DNA from 3 places in the Streptomyces sp. NBC_00986 genome. Region 2 is predicted to be linked to each of the others. Evidence: riboswitches for the same ligand, from Rfam matches in the RefSeq annotation. Region 2 holds a riboswitch; each other region holds the start of a gene.
The links. A riboswitch is a leader RNA that binds a small molecule or an ion and turns the genes downstream of it on or off. The one in region 2 is predicted to bind cyclic di-AMP.
Positions count from the first base shown of each region.

Region 1: it holds a riboswitch for cyclic di-AMP, as region 2 does, so the genes downstream of both, OG504_RS23245 (transglycosylase SLT domain-containing protein) here and OG504_RS31530 (transglycosylase family protein) in region 2, are expected to answer to the same signal.
Region 3: it holds a riboswitch for cyclic di-AMP, as region 2 does, so the genes downstream of both, OG504_RS44205 (C40 family peptidase) here and OG504_RS31530 (transglycosylase family protein) in region 2, are expected to answer to the same signal.

Region 1 covers NZ_CP108733.1:5,283,589-5,287,830, reverse strand. The annotation lists gene OG504_RS23255 (LacI family DNA-binding transcriptional regulator) at 1-803, shown strand, start outside; gene OG504_RS23250 (HAD family hydrolase) at 910-1,716, shown strand; gene OG504_RS23245 (transglycosylase SLT domain-containing protein) at 1,852-2,331, opposite strand; cyclic di-AMP (ydaO/yuaA leader) riboswitch at 2,337-2,538, opposite strand; gene OG504_RS23240 (CocE/NonD family hydrolase) at 2,770-4,242, opposite strand, start outside.
Region 2 covers NZ_CP108733.1:7,039,471-7,043,712, forward strand. The annotation lists gene OG504_RS31520 (cytochrome P450) at 1-432, shown strand, start outside; gene OG504_RS31525 (transglycosylase family protein) at 647-1,666, shown strand; cyclic di-AMP (ydaO/yuaA leader) riboswitch at 1,861-2,034, shown strand; gene OG504_RS31530 (transglycosylase family protein) at 2,044-2,739, shown strand; gene eno (phosphopyruvate hydratase) at 3,058-4,242, shown strand, end outside.
Region 3 covers NZ_CP108733.1:9,857,583-9,861,824, forward strand. The annotation lists gene OG504_RS44185 (8-amino-7-oxononanoate synthase) at 1-328, shown strand, start outside; gene OG504_RS44190 (DUF397 domain-containing protein) at 373-597, opposite strand; gene OG504_RS44195 (helix-turn-helix domain-containing protein) at 607-1,476, opposite strand; gene OG504_RS44200 (ATP-binding protein) at 1,689-2,147, shown strand; gene OG504_RS44205 (C40 family peptidase) at 2,232-2,705, opposite strand; cyclic di-AMP (ydaO/yuaA leader) riboswitch at 2,709-2,888, opposite strand; gene OG504_RS44210 (hypothetical protein) at 3,228-3,536, opposite strand; gene OG504_RS44215 (ATP-dependent Clp protease proteolytic subunit) at 3,544-4,179, opposite strand.

The DNA of each region.
Region 1 (4,242 bases), 1.8 Mb from region 2:
TCACCGAGCCGCAGGAGAAGTTCTTCGAGGACCCCAACTTCAATGTCCTGCTGCGGGGTTGCACCGAACACCTGGCCCGCCACGACATCCCACTCCTGCTGATGCTGGCCTCGTCGAAGGACGAACGCCGCCGCCTGACCCGGTACATCACCTCGGGCCACGTGGACGGCGTACTCCTCGTCTCCAACCACAGCGGCGACCCGGTGGCGGCCGAACTCCGGGACGCGGGCATCCCGTTGGTGGCCTGCGGCAAACCGCTCGGCGCCGCCTCCAAATACAGCTACGTCGCCGCCGCCGACCGCGACGGCGCCCAGGAGATGGTCCGCCACCTCATCGCGCGAGGCCGCCGCCGCATCGGCATGGTCACAGGCCCACTCGACGCACCGGGCGGCCCCGACCGCCTGGCCGGCTACCGAGACGTCCTCACGGAGGCAGGCCTGCCCCACGACCCGACCCTCGTAGTGGAGGGCGACTACCGCCGCACGGGAGGCGAGGAAGCGGCGAGGCGCCTCCTGTCCCAGGCCCCCGACATAGACGCGGTCTTCGTAGCCTCGGACCTCATGGCCCTCGGCGTGGTCAACACCCTTCAGCAGTCCGGCCGTTCGGTCCCGGATGACATCGCTGTCGGAGGCTTCGACGACTCGGCGGCGGCCACGTCCATCACCCCGGCCCTGACGACCATGCGACAGCCCTACGACCGCATCAGCGCCGAGATGGTCCGCATGCTGTTGGCCCAGATCGCCGGGGAGGACACGGCGGGCGTGATTCTGCCTACGGAACTGGTGGTACGGGAGTCGGCATAACGGTCGTAATTGTCAAACCAACCGGAACACGGGTCAACGCATGTGAAGGCAGCAGCCGTCCGGTTCGTGTCGAGTCGGTGGGGCGTTCCATCCGTATTCTCTGATCATGGCCGCACCCCTCGCATATGCACTGATCGCCACCGACCTGGACGGGACGCTGCTGCGCGGCGACGACACACTCTCCGACCGGTCCCGCATCGCACTCGCGAGGGTGACGGCGGCCGGCGCCCGGCACCTCGTCGTCACCGGCAGGCCGGCCCCGAGGGTGCGCCCGTTGCTCGAAGACCTCGGCTCCAGAGGGCTCGCGGTGTGCGGACAGGGCGCGCAGTTGTACGACGCCGGCGCGGACCGTCTGCTCTGGTCGGTCACCCTGGACCGGGAGTTGGCGGAGACCGCGCTCGGCAAGATCGAGGCGGAAGTGGGCCAGGTGTACGCGGCGGTGGACCAGGACGGCGTGGACGGCCTGACGCTGATCGAGCCCGGCTACCTGATGCCGCACCCCACGCTCCCCGCGGTACGGGTGGGCAAGCGGGACGACCTCTGGTGCGAACCCATCAGCAAGGTGTTGCTCCGTCACCCCGCCCTGGAGGACGACGAGTTGGCGTCCACGGCGCGCTCGGTGGTCGGTTCCCTGGCCTCGGTCACCATGTCGGGCCCCGGCACCGTCGAACTCCAGCCACTCGGCATCACCAAGGCAACGGGACTGGCTCTCGCCGCCCGCCACTTGGGCCTGACCCCGTCCGAGACCATCGCCTTCGGCGACATGCCGAACGACATCCCGATGTTCGACTGGGCAGCCCACGGCGTCGCGATGGCCAACGCCCACCCCGAACTCAAGGCGGTGGCCGACGAGGTGACGTCGTCGAACGAGGACGACGGCATCGCGCTGGTACTTGAAAGACTCTTCAGCTGAGATTCTGAATGGCCCCGAAGGGGCGCATTCAGGGGCGCGGGGCTGTGTCTATTTGCGGCTCCGCCGCGCGGGCGCGACCAGCCACGACGGCGGTGTCACTCAAAACACAACCAGTCGTGGCTGATCCAGCAGTTTCTAGTAAGCCCCGTACACGTTGTCGATGGAGCCATACACGGCCGCCGCGTAATTGCAGGCGGCGGTGATGTTAGCGACCGGGTCATACGGGTCGTACGAAGTCCCGGCAACGTGATACGCGTTGAACGTCGGGTCGATGACCTGGAGAAGCCCCTTCGACGGCGTACCGGCCGCCGCGTTGGAGTCCCAGTTGTTGATCGCGTACTGGTTCCCGGAAGACTCACGGATCACGTTCCGGTAGATCCCGTTGTACGTACCCGGAATCCCCTTCTGCGCCATGATCGCGAGCGACTCCCGGATCCACCCGTCAAGGGTGTTGGGGTACCCGGCAAGCGTGGTCGAGGCGGCGGTGGTCGACGTGGTGGCCGCGGACGCGGTGGTCGCACCGACGACAGGCAGCGCGAGGATCGCGGCACCGGTGCCGGCGATGACGACACGGCGGACGAGGCGGGCGCGGCGGGACTGAGCGGTTGCAGGCATGACGAGGTTCCTCTCCGTCGCCTGCGAGGTGAGCTGTCGGGTTCGGGCTGGGAGGTGCCCGGCCAAGTCCTTGCGGACGTGACTTAACCCCAAGCCGTTCCGGTCAGAACGACCGGCCCGGCGACTTACCTGGTTCCCCCGCTCCTGCCGTGCGAGAAGTTCGTGACTGGGATGCCGGGCGGCGGCAGGATTCGGCGTTCCGCTCGACAGGCCGGGAAACTATGCGAGAGCACATGTCCGGAACAAGTGGCGGAATCACACCTAACCCCTATTGACCTTGGTCTGAGGCGTATGGGGCACTTGATCCTTTGCGCGAGCCAAGGGTCAACTGTCAAATGCCGTAAGGGAAAACGCGGGCAGACCAGGACACAGGTCACGCACAGAAACGCGTGACCCAACTCACGGGAGGATTAAGAACGGCAAATCGGGCATTCGCCCTCAACTGGCAGTTCTCGGAATCCTTTTCTCCCAAGTGCGGTGGAAGATCGCTTCTCCACCCTCGGTGCAGATCACCTCATTTGAGGTAAGAAAGTCCGTTTCGTCGCAAGTAATCTCCGACCGTGTACGCACGCTCGTGTCCCACCCCAGCTCCGGCCGGTGCAGCCGGATCGACCACTCCGAGAGGGTGCGGGCGGACAGCGGATCCGACTCGTCGATCGTGTACGTCTCCAACGCGTCCTCGGTGAACTCCAGCCCGTCCGGATACACGCGCGTGCCGCCGTACCGGGGGTCCACCTCCAGCCGCCACTCGCCCTTCGCGACGTCCCGTACGACCAGCCTCTCGGGCCGCGGTTCGTCAAGGGTCGCCGGGTAGTTGACCCCGAGCGGCTCGGCTTCCTCGGGTTCGTCGAAACGAATACCCTCGTCCAACTCCTGCTCCCGGACCGGGAGTTCGAGCGCACTCCCCTCCGGGTCCAACGTGAACCCCGCCGCGGACTCCGGCTGCGGCCAGATCCACGGCCAGTACGCCGACGACACCGCGAGCCGGATGCGGTGCCCGGGCGGGAACGCGTGCCCGATGCCGTTCAGCTCGAAGGTCACGTCCTCGGTGGTGCCCGGCGTCCACGGCACCGCCCGGTCCCGCCCGTGCCGCGCCGACAGGTTCAGCACACCCCGGGTGACGAGGGTCGAGGCGCCGTCCGGGGCGACATCGCACAGCCGGGCGATCACCTGCCCGCGCGGCACCTCGCAGGTCAGCCGCAGCCGTACCCTCGGCCGCCCCAGCACCCACGTCTCGGCCGGTACCTCGAACTCGAAGCACGCCGACCGCGCGTCCTCGTCCCGCTGGTCCGGCGGCAGATCGGCGTCGTTCCCGAAAGGGAAGAAACGGCCCGCGTCCACACCGGTGTGCATGGGGGAGCGGACGATCACGGGCGCACCCCGGAGGCCGTACGTCGTCGTCTTCACGTGCGGCGAGGGCCACGCGGGTTCCCCGACCCAACGGCCCGGGAGGGTGTCGTAGACCGTGGCCGGTGGGTGCGAGTCGCTGACGTAGGCCCGTAGGAGCGGGTCGGCCGTGACGCCGGTGTCCTCGCCCTTCAGCCAGTGGTCCCACCAGCGGAGAGTCTCCTGGAGGAAGCCGATCGCGGGGCCCGGCGGCAGGCCGCGGTCCGGGTACTGGTGCGACCAGGGGCCGATCAGGCCGCGTACGCGGTCCGGCGGGAGGTGTTCGACCAGCCGCAACACCGTGTCGCGGTACGGGTCGTGCCAGCCGCCCACCGCGAGGACGGCCGCGCCGATCGCGCCGTAGTCCTCGCAGACGCTGCCGTGCTTCCAGTAGTCGTCGCGGAGCTGGTGGGCGAGCCAGGTGTGGATGAACGGGTCGATCTGTTCGAGGCGCTTGAGCCACATGTCGCGCCAGATCAGGCCCGCGTACTCGGGGTCCGGCGGGCGGGCGACGAAGGCGAGCAT
Region 2 (4,242 bases):
CTGGCCGCGGGGGAGAGCGACCTCCTCGAGACCGGCGTAGAGGAACTCCTGCGCTACGACGGCCCGGTGGAGCTCGCGACCTGGCGCTTCGCCACCCGCCCGCTCACCCTCGGCGGGCAGGACATCGCGGCCGGTGACCCCGTGCTGGTCGTGCTGGCAGCCGCGGACCGGGATCCGGAACGGTTCGCCGATCCCGATGTCCTCGATCTCGGGCGCCGTGACAATCAACACCTCGGCTACGGCCACGGCATCCACTACTGCCTCGGCGCCCCGCTCGCCCGCCTGGAGGGCCAGACCGCGCTGGCCACCCTCCTCACCCGCCTCCCCGACCTGCAACTCGCCGGAGATCCGGCCGACTTGCGCTGGCGCGGCGGCCTCATCATGCGCGGACTGCGCACCCTCCCCGTGGAGTTCACCCCGGAACGCCGTTGAACAGGCGGTCCGGGGCGCCGTTGAACAGGCAGTCCGGACCCCTAAACCCGAAAGTGACAGTTCTTCAACTCTGTGATCTTCACGTGATCTCCGTGGCATTAACTTGTGACAAGTGATCGACTGTGGATACGTTCACCTACCAGCGCGGCGCCCCGCACCACCCCTTGCCCCACCCGCCGCGCGGTCCCCCCGCTGTCACGCGAAAGGCCTCCGCATGCTCTCCGGGAACGGTCGTCACCGTCGCCCCCGCCAGGCTCCGGCTCTCCTCGTCGCGGCCGGGGTGACCGGCTCCGCCATCGCCATCCCCCTCCTCGGGGCCGCCGCCGCGAACGCCGCCGACGGCACCACCTGGGACAAGGTGGCCAACTGCGAGAGCGGCGGCTCCTGGAGCATGAACGACGGCAACGGCTACTACGGCGGCCTGCAGATGACCCAGGACGAATGGGACAAGTACGGCGGCCCCGACTATGCGCCCAGCGCCGACCTGGCCAGCCGCTCCCAGCAGATAGCCGTCGCCGAGAAGATCCTCGCCGACAAGGGCACCTCCGCCTGGACCACCTGCGCGCTGCTCTCCGGGCTCACCACCACCTCGGGTTCGACGGACGTCGACACCGGCCTCGCGAGTGACTCCCCGTCGGCCACCCCGGCCGACTCCTCCGACTCCGGCTCCGGTTCCGACTCCGACTCCGGCTCCGGTTCCGACTCCGACTCCGGTTCATCCGACTCGTCCGCTTCCTCCGGCTTGTCCGACTCCGGCACCACGGACTCGACTTCGTCCGACGCGTCCGGCGGCGACTCGTCGACCGACAGTCCCTCACCGACCGCGACGGACAACTCCAGCAAGTCCGACAAGTCCACCACTCCCGCGGCCGGCAACGACTCGGCCGCCGCCTCCCCGAAAATCGACGAAACGGACAACTCGGCCCAGGCGGTGGGCAAGTGGAGCCTCGTCGACACGGGCGCGCTCGGCGATTCCGACGACCAGCAGGGCGAGCAGCAGGGCACTCGGCAGAGTGCCGGCAAGCATCGCGGCGCCAGTGCCGAGGAAAGCGTGTCGCCGCAGACCTACACCGTCCGCGCCGGCGACTCCCTCGCGTCCATCGCCGACTCCCTTGGCTACGACGGCGGATGGCGCGCGCTCTACGCCGAGAACAAAAAGGTGATAGGCGCCGATCCGACCCAGATCGCCGCCGGTCAGACCTTGGACGTCGGTACGGAAGTGGACGAAAAGTAGCAAGAGGGCAGCGGGAGTTCACGTCACGCTTCGCTCGGGAATGTCCGGTTTGATCAAAGTGTGGGATGAGTCTCAGAAGGCCTGATCGTCTTTGGAATTCCGTGGATTCCGTGTCTACGGTCAAGGCCGCTCGTCACCACGAGCGTCCGGTTGCCGCAACGCCGAGTCCTGCCAGCGGCCTCCGGGAACAGTCGTCGCGTAAAGCGCCGTAGGCAGGAGCGGGGGACCCAAGGTAAGCGCCGGGCCCGGGAGTTGAGAGACGACCGGAACCGGCTTGGGGTGAAGTCGCGCACCGAGAGGTGTGCGGCCGGGCAACTCACACGGCCCGAACCCGACAGCTCACCTCGCAGGCGTCGGTGAGGGGATTGGGATTTTCCATGCTGTTTTCCAGCAAGGGCAAGCACCGTCGTCCGTCCAAGGCCACCCGCGTCGCCACGCTCGCCGGCGTCACCGGTGTCGCGATAGCCGCCCCGCTCATGGCGACGGGCAGCGCCTCCGCCGCCACCGCGTCCGAGTGGGACACGGTCGCCAGCTGCGAGTCCGGCGGCAACTGGTCCATCAACACCGGTAACGGCTACTACGGCGGTCTGCAGTTCTCCGCCTCGACGTGGGCCGCGTACGGCGGCACCGCCTACGCCTCCACCGCGAACCAGGCCTCCAAGTCCCAGCAGATCGCCGTGGCGGAGAAGGTTCTCGCCGCCCAGGGCAAGGGCGCCTGGCCCAACTGCGGCACCGGCCTGTCGGGCGCCTCCTACTCCGGCGGCAGCTCCTCCAGCTCCAGCGGCAACAGCTCCTCCTCGAGCAGCGGCTCCACCAGCGACCGCTCCACGAGCGACACCACCGCCTCCCGCTCCGCCGAGCGCCCGGCCGCCAAGAAGACCGTCACCACCCCGACCGGCAAGAAGGTCAAGAAGGGTGACGGCGAGTACAAGGTCGTCAAGGGCGACACCCTCAGCTCCATCGCCGAGAAGCACAAGGTGAAGGGCGGCTGGCAGCAGCTGTTCAAGCTGAACAAGGACATCATCGACGACGCCGACTTCATCTTCCCGGGCCAGCAGCTCCACCTGAAGTGACCTACGCGGCTCGTAGCTGAACCACAGCGCCCTCACATCCGTGGTGTCCATGATGGAGACCCCGTGAGGGCCACCCCCGTCCCCCACGGGCTCCCCGCTCCGGTGCGTGTTCCCCCGTACGCACCGGGGCGGGGCTTTTTTGCGTCCCCGCCCGTGTTCCCGCACTTTTGCCGAACTCTTTGTTCCGTTCGGAAACAATTTACTCTCGGTTCTGTCCATCAGGCGGCCGACCGGATGGCCAATCGCCCCGAGCCGGTTAGGCTCGTCTCGCAGAGCCGCTGCGGTGTTGCCGTAGCCGCGTCAGATCCCAAGAAGGAGATGCTCGTGCCGTCCATCGACGTCGTCGTAGCCCGGGAAATCCTGGACTCCCGAGGCAACCCCACGGTCGAGGTCGAGGTCGGCCTCGACGACGGCAGCACGGGTCGTGCCGCCGTTCCGTCCGGCGCCTCCACGGGTGCCTTCGAGGCCATCGAGCTGCGTGACGGTGACCCCAACCGCTACGGCGGCAAGGGCGTCGAGAAGGCCGTCCTCGCCGTCATCGAGCAGATCGGCCCGGAGCTCGTCGGCTACGACGCCACCGAGCAGCGCCTGATCGACCAGGCGATGTTCGACCTGGACGCCACCGACAACAAGGGCTCGCTCGGCGCCAACGCCATCCTCGGCGTCTCCCTCGCCGTCGCGCACGCCGCGTCCGAGGCCAGCGACCTCCCCCTCTTCCGCTACCTCGGCGGCCCGAACGCGCACCTGCTGCCCGTTCCGATGATGAACATCCTGAACGGCGGCTCGCACGCCGACTCGAACGTGGACATCCAGGAGTTCATGATCGCCCCGATCGGCGCGGAGTCCTTCTCCGAGGCGCTGCGCTGGGGCGCCGAGGTCTACCACACCCTCAAGAAGGTGCTGAAGACCAAGGGCCTGTCCACCGGCCTCGGCGACGAGGGCGGCTTCGCCCCGAACCTGGAGTCCAACCGCGCCGCCCTCGACCTCATCATCGAGGCCATCAAGCAGGCCGGTTACATCCCCGGCGAGCAGATCGGGCTCGCGCTCGACGTCGCCGCGTCCGAGTTCTACAAGGACGGCAAGTACGAGTTCGAGGGCAAGTCCCGCTCGGCCGCCGAGATGACCGAGTACTACGAGGAGCTCGTCTCCGCGTACCCGCTCGTCTCCATCGAGGACCCGCTGTACGAGGACGACTGGGCCGGCTGGAAGGTCATCACCGACCGCATCGGCGACAAGGTCCAGATCGTCGGCGACGACCTCTTCGTCACCAACCCGGAGCGCCTCGCCCGCGGCATCGAGGAGGGCACCGCCAACGCCCTGCTCGTCAAGGTGAACCAGATCGGCTCGCTGACCGAGACCCTGGACGCCGTCGAGATGGCCCAGCGCAACGGCTTCAAGTGCATGATGTCCCACCGCTCCGGCGAGACCGAGGACACCACCATCGCCGACCTCGCCGTCGCGGTGAACTGCGGCCAGATCAAGACCGGCGCCCCGGCCCGCTCG
Region 3 (4,242 bases), 2.8 Mb from region 2:
GGCGCTGGCCGCGCTCACCCTGCTGCGGCGCGAGCCCGAGCGGGCTGCCCGGGCCCGCGCCGTGGCGGGTGACCTGCACGCACGGCTGACCGCCGCGGGTCTGGAAGCGGTACGTCCGGACGCCGCCGTGGTCTCGGTGCGTGCGCCGTCCCCGGAGGCGGCCGTGCAATGGGCGGCCGACTGCCGTACGGCAGGGCTGGCCGTGGGCTGCTTCCGTCCTCCTTCCGTGCCCGACGGCATCTCACGGCTCAGGCTGACTGCCCGAGCGGACCTCTCCGGGGCCGAGATCGAACGCGCTGTACGTGTGATCGGCGAGACGCGACCATGAGTCGGCGTGACACGGTCGTGCGTCGCTGATGACGGGGGAAGCGATCAGTGGAACGCGCTGAGGAAACCCGTCCAGCTCTCGGGGGAGAACAGCAGGGCGGGTCCTTGCGGGTCCTTCGAGTCGCGTACGGCGAGCAGCCCCGCGCGGGGGCCTGAGCGCGGACGAGCCGCCTCGACGCAGTTGTTCGCTCCCGTGCTGTAGCTGCTGCGCAGCCACCGCACACCGGACAGTTCAGAACTGGAAGGTACGTTCCGAGGCAGTGCAGACATGGTGCCTCCTTACGCGCCGTCACCTATCCCGGCGATGTAATCCGACGAATCCTCGGGCGAAAGGGCGTGGAACTGAAGGGTGTTGAAGGCCTCGCTGTAGGCCTCTAGGTCTTCTTTCCGTTCGAGGTAGAGGCTACTCGTCAAGTGGTCTAGAACAACCACGTCCAGATCAGAAGTGCTCGGAAAGGAGAAGATAACGAAAGGTCCGGTGATGCCGATGTGTGCTCCTGCGGCGAACGGCAGTACCTGAAGCCTCACTTGGGGCAGCTCGGCCGCCTCCACGAGCCGGTCCAGCTGACGTGCCATCACCCCCGGCCCGCCGACCTCGCGCCGCAGCACCGCCTCGTCGAGGACCACGCTCAGGGCCAGCGGCGGATCCGCGCGCAGCACGTCCTGCCTGGCCAACCGCACCTGCACCAGCGCGTCGAGCCGCTCGGGGCCGTCGTTGTCGAGGCCTCCCACGGCGGCCCGGGTCACCGCACGGGCGTACTCGGGCGTCTGCAGCAGGCCGGGGACCACCGAGGTCTCCAGGGTGCGGAGTGTGCTGGCCTGGGACTCCAGGCTGATGAAGTCCCGGTAGGCGGGCGGCAGTACACCGCGATAGGCGTGCCACCAGTGGTGGCGGCCGCCGCCGTCGTCGGAGCCGGCCAACACGAGGAGCATGTCCCGAAGTTGTGGGTCGCCGACCTGGTAGGCGTCCAGGAGTAACCGGACGTCGGGCGCTTTCACGCCACTCGCGCCGGTCTCGATGCGGCTCACCTTCGACTGGTGCCAGCCGACCAGCCGGGCCGCCTCACCGCTGGTGAGCCCCGCCTCCGCACGCAACGCGCGGAGTTCGGCGCCCAGTTTCCGGCGGCGCACCGCGGGACCGTACTGCATGGGTTTCTCCTTACTCCTTCCGAGCCGCCCAAATACGGTCTGGGGTCGCAGAGTTCACCGCTTCGAGCGACAGATATATGCATATCTTGGTGGATCGCCACCGTTACCGACGCGGTAATGGCAGTCTGGCGAAGAAGCACCAGTCCGGGACCGTACTCGAACCATCCGCTCCGTGTCGGACACCGGTCCCGCGGGAAAGGGACGACCGCGCCATGGCAGACCATCTGGAAGCATCCGTCACTCTGCCGAGCGATCCCGCCTCGGTCTCCACCGCCCGCACCTATGTCGTCGGGACCCTGGTGGAATGGGGACTTCCGGCGGACACGGAGGTCGCCGACACCATCCGCCTGATCGTCTCCGAACTCGCCACCAACGCCGTACAACACACCTTCGGGCAGTCACCCACCTTCACGGTGGACATCCAGCTGGAGCGTGACGAACGGCTGCGCATCGGGGTCACCGACAGCCACCCCCGGTTCCCGAAACGCCTGCCGGCCGCCGTCCAGCAGGACAACGGCCGGGGCATGGTGATCATCCGCTGGCTGACCGCGGAGTGCGGCGGCAAACTCAAGGTCCGGCCCACCCTGGAGGGCGGCAAGACGGTCTCCATCGAGGTGCCCTGGACGGTACCGGCCCGGCCGGTGACCGCCGCGGGTCAGCAGGAGCCGTAGAACAGTGTGGTGAACGTCCCTGGACACCCGAGGGGGTGGTGGCCTGTCAGGTGGCCGCCACCCCCTCGGGAGATTCGGACAGGCCTAGCTGACCCGGCCGTACCAGACGCTCTTGGTCCAGATCTTCTGCAGCCTCACCACGTCCCCGGTCTTCGGGGCGTGCCAGATCTTTCCCTTGCCGGCGTAGATGCCGACGTGGTAGACGCTGGAGCCCGAGTGGAAGAAGACGAGGTCCCCGGCCTTGCGGCTCTTGGCCGAGATGTGGTGGGTCTTGTTGTACTGCTGGGCCGCCGTACGGGGCAGTTTCTTGCCCGCCTTCTTGTACGAGTACAGCGTGAGCCCGGAGCAGTCGAAGCGGCCCGGTCCGGTGGCCCCGTACCTGTACGGGGCGCCCTTCTTGGACGCCGCGACCTGGAGTGCCTTCGTCGCGGGTGTCGCGGCCGCGGCGTCGGATGCGACGCCCGGTATCACGACGGAGCCGCCCACGGCGGCGATGGCGAAGGCCGAGGCCGTACCGGCCCTGACCATCAGCGACGGGACACGATTGAGCGCAGTCATGCGCAACCCTTCGTCAGCCGCCTGTGAAGGATGACCTGTCGGATTCGGGCTGGCGAAGTTGCCCGGCCGCTGACGCGGCTTCACCCCAAGGGCTGCTCGACCCGGTCATGGCGTGACCGTCCCGGCGACCCGTCGTGCCTGGGTCCTCCACTCCTGCCGATGCAATCCTGTCGACCTGTCATCCGGGCGGCGGCAGGACTCGGCGTCCGCCCGGATCGCCCCGCCGCTGTGGCGGGGTCTTGTCGTCAGACAGGGATCTTCACCTATGAATGTCCGAAAAGCCCAACGGAACCGGGGATTTGTGGGGTTACTCACCACTCACCCGTTCGGCTGAACGCAACGGTGTTCGAGGGAGTGTCGAGGGGGGTGTGACGCTCGGACCAGCGCCGGAACAGTTCATCCGGGCCTCGGGCTACGCGTGTTGCGCAACCCGGACGGCCGTATGGACGGAGTCGCGACTACGCCGATCGGGGGTACGTCGTTCGGCTCGTTTCGACGTCGTTCGGGACAGCTTCGGGTCCGTCAACTGTCGGAGGGCGAGGGCAGGGTGACGCGCGCCGTGCGGCGCTCCCCGTCCAGCACGCGCAGCGCCCGCGCCAGCGTGGGGGCGTGCAGCTCGGTCTCGCCCCGCTGGTGCATCAGCGCCAGCGCGTCCCGGAGCTCGGCGGCCTTGGCCACGAGCGCCTGAGCGGCCCTCAGGCCACGGTACGTGTCACCGTTGTGCGCCGGGTTGATACGGCCCAGCAGGTCGGCCACATCCAGGTAACGGTCGATCAACTCGCCCTCGGCGCGCGTCAGTGCGGGCAGCGGCGGCAGTTCCGGCGGCAGCATCGTCGGCTCACTCCCCGCCCGGCTCGGTGAGCGAGGTCTTGCGGGTGGCCACGATCCGGTCCACCAACCCGTATTCCAGGGCCTGTTGGGCATCCATGATCCGGTCCCGCTCGATGTCCGCGCTCACCTGCGCCACCGTCCGGCCCGTGTGCAGGGCCAGCAGTTCCTCCAGTTGGACCCGCGTACGCGCCAACTCCTCGGCCTGGATGGCGAGATCACTCGCCTGACCCTGGATCGGCTCGGGGAGCGAGGGCTGGCGGAGCACCACTCGCGCACCCGGCAGCGCGGACCGCTTGCCCGGGGTGCCCGCCGCCAGCAGCACCGCCGCGGAGGTGCCGGCCTGGCCGAGGCAGGTCGTCTCCACGTCACACGTGACGAACCGCAACGTGTCGTAGATCGCCGACATCGCGCTGAACGATCCGCCGGGCGAGTTGATGTACAGCGAGATGTCCCGGTCCGGTGCCTGGTACTCGAGGTGCATGAACTGGGCCATCACGTCGTTCGCCGAGATGTCGTCGATCGGCGTCCCGAGGAAGACGATCCGCTCCTCCAGCAGCTTCGAGTACGGGTCGAGGGTCCGGTGGCCGGCGCTGGTGCGCTCGGTGAACTCGGGCAGGACGTGACGGGCGGACGGTCGGGTCATGGGTACCCCTCCTTCGGCATCTGTAAGAAATGTACAGGACGTACATGACGTTATGATGGGGGT